DNA from 2 places in the Candidatus Pantoea communis genome. Region 1 is predicted to be linked to the other one. Evidence: predicted binding sites of a transcription regulator. Region 1 holds the regulator's gene; the other holds the start of a gene.
The links. The regulator LexA, encoded in region 1, represses DNA repair genes until DNA is damaged. The targets are predictions, from matches to a motif close to TNCTGTATGTACATACAGNA.
Positions count from the first base shown of each region.

Region 2: the regulator LexA is predicted to act here: its motif matches at 1,369-1,388, upstream of umuD (translesion error-prone DNA polymerase V autoproteolytic subunit).

Region 1 covers NZ_VWXC01000009.1:156,206-159,376, forward strand. The annotation lists gene dinF (MATE family efflux transporter DinF) at 1-750, opposite strand, end outside; gene lexA (transcriptional repressor LexA) at 877-1,491, opposite strand; gene F3J37_RS13885 (diacylglycerol kinase) at 1,597-1,965, opposite strand; gene plsB (glycerol-3-phosphate 1-O-acyltransferase PlsB) at 2,093-3,171, shown strand, end outside.
Region 2 covers NZ_VWXC01000042.1:2,291-5,461, reverse strand. The annotation lists gene umuC (translesion error-prone DNA polymerase V subunit UmuC) at 1-833, opposite strand, end outside; gene umuD (translesion error-prone DNA polymerase V autoproteolytic subunit) at 842-1,261, opposite strand; gene F3J37_RS27305 (XRE family transcriptional regulator) at 1,825-2,097, shown strand; gene F3J37_RS27300 (SOS response-associated peptidase family protein) at 2,175-2,849, opposite strand.

The DNA of each region.
Region 1 (3,171 bases):
GATTTGCACCATCAGCGAACGCAGCATGATGTCGCGGTTGAGCCGGAACAGGCGTGCCGCATCACCACGCCAGCTCTGTTTTAGCAGATTGAAAGAAATGCCGCGCAACTTAAGCACACGTACCACCATCCATAACCCCACACCCAGCGTGACGTACTCTGCCACCGCCGTTGCCGCCGCCGCACCTGCAACGCCCCAGTGAAGCTTCAGCACAAACAGGAGATCGAGCAGGATATTCACCAGGTTACCGACAATGAGCAGCACCATCGGCGCTCGCGCATATTGCACGCCAAGCAACCAGCCCAAAATCACCAGATTGGCTAAGGTCGCCGGTGCGCTAAGCCAGCGAATGTTGATAAAAATTTGTGCCTGGTGTTGCATTTCCGGGCTGCCGCCCATTAATGAGGCGGCGATCAAACTGAAGGGCGCGCGCAGTAATAAAAACAGCACGCCCGCCACCAGGGCGATCAGCAGAGGTTGCGTCAACGCCCGCGCTAAGGCGGTTTTATCGTTCGCGCCAAACGCCTGCGCAGTCAAACCCGTGGTGCTCATGCGCAGGAACAACAGCAACATAAAGATGAAACTGGTCGCCGTTGCACCTACCGCCACGCCACCGAGGTAAATGGGGCTATCGAGATGGCCAATCACTGCCGTATCGACGACACCGAGCAGCGGAACGGTAATATTGGAGAGAATCATCGGCAGCGCCAGCCGCCACAATGCTTTATCTGAAGAGGAAAACAGCCGCATTCGCCCGTTCCATTGTTGCGCTGGTCAATAGGACCATTAACCGGCAATCAGCCTGAAGAGGAAAATCAATGTATCAGACTGCGGTCAGCACAGCGACCAACCGCAGCGGGGGAATTCAATGAGAGATTAAAGCCATTCGCCGTTACGTACGATGCCCACAGCCAAACCTTCAACGGTCAGAGCCTGCTCACGGGTATCGACCACAATCGGCTGGAATTCGGTGTTTTCTGGCAGCAAATGCACAATGGCACCCTGCTTTTTCCAGCGTTTGACGGTCACTTCATCATCAATGCGCGCCACCACAACCTGACCATTACGGACTTCCTGGGTTTTATGCACGGCAAGCAAGTCGCCGTCCATAATCCCGATGTCTTTCATCGACATACCACTCACCCGCAGCAGAAAATCGGCGGTAGGTTTAAACAGATTGGCATCAACCTGATAGTGCGCTTCGATGTGCTCTTGCGCCAGCAGCGGCTCACCGGCGGCCACGCGACCGATCAGCGGCAACCCTTCGGAGACTTCTTCTTCCATTAGCAGGCGGATGCCGCGAGATGCGCCGGATACAATCTCGATGACGCCTTTACGCGCCAGTGCTTTCAGGTGTTCTTCCGCAGCATTGGGCGAGCGAAAACCCAGTTGCGCAGCAATTTCCGCACGCGTTGGCGGCATGCCGGTCTGGTTAATGTGGTCGCGAATCAGATCATAGACCTGTTGCTGCCTGGTGGTTAACGCTTTCATCCCGCCCCCTGGTTGTTTATACAGTCGCTGTGAGTATATACAGGTATTGGCGAAATGAAAACCAAAACAGAGGGAAAAATCAGCGGTTTGAAGATTCTGGAATGCCTATCGCAAATGCGACCAGAGCAGTGCGATCCAGACAAACAGAGCCAGTAAGATAGCCAGCAACACCGCCGCTGAGCCCATATCTTTTGCTCGTCCGGCTAAAGGATGGCGCTCTTGCCCAATGCGGTCCACCACCGCTTCAATGGCGCTATTCAGGATTTCAACAATGATCACCAGCACCACGGAGCCAATCATCAGTACGCGGGAAATCGCATCAACATCCAGCCAGCAAGCCACCACAATCGCCACCAGTGCAGCAATGGCTTCCTGACGAAATGCGGCTTCATGTTTCCAGGCGGCGCGCAAGCCCTGCCAGGAATAACCGGCTGCATTCACTATTCTTTGAATACCGGTGACGTTATTTGCCATGCTTTGGAACCCTTGATGTGATTTGGCGTCAATATGTGGGCTATCTGAGGTCGTGTAAGCCACAGATCTTCGTTGCACTTTCTGGTATGCTTGCCGCGCTTTGCTAACAAGAGGCTTTAAGTTGTCTATGTCAGGTTGGCGTAAACTTTATTACAAACTATTGAATTTACCACTCTCTTTTTTGGTAAAGAGTAAGGTCATTCCGACCGATCCTGTCTCAGAACACGGGATCGATCCGACTCGTCCAGTGATGTATGTTTTGCCTTATGATTCAAAGGCTGACCTGCTCACTCTTCGGGCACAGTGCCTGAAACATGATCTGCCCGATCCGCTGGCTCCGCTGGAGATCGACGGCACGCTACTGCCGCGTCACGTGTTTATTCATGATGGCCCACGCGTATTCCCCTATTTCGTTGCCAATCCTGAGTCGGTGAAGCTATTCCACGACTATCTCGATTTGCACCGCAGTAACCCTGATCTCGACGTACAGATGTTACCGGTGGCGGTGATGTTTGGTCGTGCGCCGGGACGCGAAATCCAGGGAGAAGATACGCCACATCTGCGCATCCTTAATGGTGTAGAGAAATTCTTCGCCATTTTGTGGCACGGACGTGACAGCTTTGTGCGCTTCTCGCCGACCGTTTCCCTGCGCCAGATGGCGACGGAGCACGGTACGGATAAGTCGATTGCCCAGAAGCTGGCACGCGTGGCTCGCATTCACTTCGCGCGTCAGCGCCTGGCTGCTGTAGGCCCACGTCTGCCTGCGCGTCAGGATCTGTTCAACAAGCTGCTGCAATCCAAAGCGATTGAAAAAGCGGTTGAAGATGAAGCGCGTAGCAAAAAAATCTCGCACGAGAAAGCCCAGCAGAATGCTGTTGAGATGATGGAAGAGGTCGCAGCGAACTTCTCGTATGAGGCCATTCGCGTCACAGACCGCGTGATGGGCTGGCTGTGGAGCCGCCTTTATCAGGGCATCAACGTCAACGGTGGCGAGCGAGTCCGTCAGCTGGCGCAAGATGGCCATGAGATTGTGTATGTGCCCTGCCATCGCAGCCACATGGACTATCTACTGCTCTCTTACGTGCTCTACCATCAGGGGCTGGTGCCGCCACACATCGCGGCCGGCATCAACCTGAACTTCTGGCCAGCAGGTCCGATTTTCCGTCGTCTGGGTGCTTTCTTTATTCGCCGTACCTTCAAGGGCAA
Region 2 (3,171 bases), on a different contig from region 1:
TTTTCAGACGCACGCGTAGCGTACTGGCAGAGCGCCTGCTGCATGGCTGATTTTGACGTGATGCGCTCGCCAAACGATCGCGAGCAGACGATCTGTTGTTTTGCGGGCGCGAACTCTTCCAGCGGAATGCAGGATTCGCGGTTCAGCTCCCGCACCGTGCGCTCCAGCACCACGCTGAAGTTTTTCCGGATGAGGGCAGGGTGAGCGCGCGACAGCTGCAGGGCATTTTCAATGCCCATGATGTTCAGCTTCTTAGCGATGCGCCTGCCGACGCCCCAGATTTCTTCCACCGGCTGATTCTGCAGGAGCGTCGCGGTACGCTTCGGGTTGCCCGTGGTCAGCGCCAGCACGCCCTTAAACTGCTTCCATTCTTTGCTCGCCCACTGCGCGCTTTTGGCCAGCGTTTTGGTCGGGCCCATGCCCACACCGACTGTCAGTCCGGTTGTGGCCAGCACGTGCGCGCGCAGGCGCCGCCCGAAGTGCTCAAAGTCTTCGCAGCCATCGATGCCGGTTATGTCGAGGAACATCTCGTCAATCGAATACTGCTCGACCTTTGGCGTCAGCTCCTCGAGGGCCGTCATGACCCTCTGCGACATAGAGTGGTATAAGGCGTAATTTGAGCTAAACACATGTATTTTCTCAGAATATTCCTCATTTTTTATCTGAAACCACGGGGCGCCCATTTTTATGCCCAGAAGCTTCGCGCCCGCTGAGCGTGCAATGACGCAGCCGTCGTTGTTGCTGAGCACCACTACTGGTTTACCGCGCAGGTCCGGGCGAAACAGCGCCTCGCAGCTGGCGTAAAACGAGTTGACGTCGGCCAGTCCGAACATGGGCATGGTTACCTCCGGCGCGCACGCGTGCTGTTGAAGAACCAGGTAACCACGCCGAGCAGCTGCAGCTCCTCCGGGTAAATGGTGGAGTAGGCCGGATTCATGGGCAGTAGGGCGAGGCGGGGGTGCAGCTGCAGGCGTTTGACCGTGAATTCCCCGTTGACCTCCGCTATCACGACATCGCCGTGCGCTGCCTCCTCGGCCCGGTCAACCACCATAACGTCGCCGTCATACAACCCCAGTCCTTCCATGCTGCTGCCGCTGGCGCGCACAAAGAAGGTTGAGGCGCGCCGGCGGATGCAAAGTTCGTTCAGGTCGAGCTCGGACTCGACGTAGTCCTGTGCAGGGGATGGGAATCCGGCGGCACACGGGTCTGCGAACAGCGGGACCCGTACGCGCGGCGTAAAGATGGGGGACCAGAGCAGCATCAGGCCGGGGCTGTACGCTGCCGGTTTCACTGTAAACTCCCGGCAGACGTTGCGGGAGTTAGGGTGGGTGCTGTATGTAATTGGTGCATAAAATCCTCCTCTGAGAACACTGTTTATATGTACAGTATTATTGAGTGGCATTTATCTGGCAAGAGGCAGTCCGGCAGATACGTCCGGAAACGGATTTATGTGGCTGAGAGCGGAGAAAAAATATTTTCCGCCGCACACTCATCGGGCATCTATGCTGATACCGGGCCCGGGCAACGTACGTAAGCGTTTCCGGGCTGTACATCAGCCGCCTGGCTTTCCGCAGTCGGGCTCCTTTATCTTTCTTTCCTAATCCCGGCACCGGAGCGTAAGCAGTCTTTGCGGGCATCGGTGACGTGACGCTTCCTCGACACGGCTGTTCGTTCCTCGCGCAGCTGCGGTACGCCTCAGCCGTGACTGCGGCGAGCGTTGGGTTCTGGCAGTTGAATGCAGGTATTTTTTCCGGACCCGTTGTGCAGACCGGACGGAGCGCATTAATCTGGACGAAATCTCTTCATAACCTCCCGGGGTAATCTATGGACGGCCATACCTCTCCCGCACGCTTTCTCGCTTATCTGCTGACTGAGCATGATATCTCCGTGACGCAGTTGTGTGATCGCAGCGGGCTGGACAGCGATATAGCCTGGGCTTTTCTGGCGGGGCGACTGCCGGTGACGCAGACGCTGGCTGAGCAACTGGGGATTGTGTTTCATTCATCCGGATTCTGGCTGACCCGTCAGGCCATCTGGACGCGGACCGAATCAGACGATGCCGCACCGGGCGATGGCGACAGGGCGCCGCTGTGCTAAATTAACCGTTGCCGGTACGGGATTATCTTATCCTTATTCACCAGGGGTAAATAAACTGTAGCCCGTACCGGCGCCTGTCAGCTGCCATTAATGCAATGGATTATGTCAGGCCCCTGATTGTGAACGTTGCCGACTTTTGTCGCTACCGGATGCCAGGTAAAGTCGGTTTCAGGCAGCGCGCTGTCATGCGCAATTTCAGCAGCCCGCGCCGGTGAAGTGTCCTGACTGAGCCATTCCCGGACCGCGTCTGCCCTGAGGACAAGAGGGCGGCGATCGTGTATGTCCACCATGCCCTGATTGCTGGCAGCGGTGACGATGACAAAACCCTCCTGCCCGTGTTCCCGATCAAAAGGCGGCTTCCCGATGGCCAAAAAAAACAACGGTTCTTTGTCCCTTTGATAAATAAAATAGGGCTGTTTTTGGTCGCCGTCTCTTTTCCACTCAAACCAGCCGGATGCCGGGACAATAACTCGGCCATGCTCCCACAAAGGCTTAAACATACGCCCTGTCGCAGCTGTTTCGCTGCGGGCGTTGATGAGCGGAGGCTTATCCCACCACTCCGGACCATAGCCCCAGTACACGGGGTCAAACTTCAGATCGCCGTCGCGCTCATTAAGTAACAGGACCTTCGTGCCCGGAGACACGTTATAACGGCCGATGGGCTCTGCGTCGTAGGTTAATTCCTCCGGGCCAATGCCCAGAGCTTCGAAAAAATCATTTCTGCTGTTGTATTGCGCAAAACGTCCACACATAAGCACCTCCTGCTATTCAGCATAGGCGGTAAACCTTTATCCGGAGGGTTCATCATGTCACATAACTCTGCAGCCCGGTCCCGAGAAGAGCGCAACCCTATTAACGTGGATTGAGCCGCGTCAGGAGAGCGTCTGAGTCTGCCGGTGACCCGGGCAGAGGCAGGGCGCCAGCAGTCAGAAAATTTAAGTGAGCACTTCATTGAGCGACTGGAAATCTATCGCAAAGAATCGTTGTGTTATCCGGGGAACGGCGTCCCCGTATATCAAAAGAAAGTTGATAATCAGTGTCTGTAGACATGGCTGACAGCGTTGTGTGAATTTA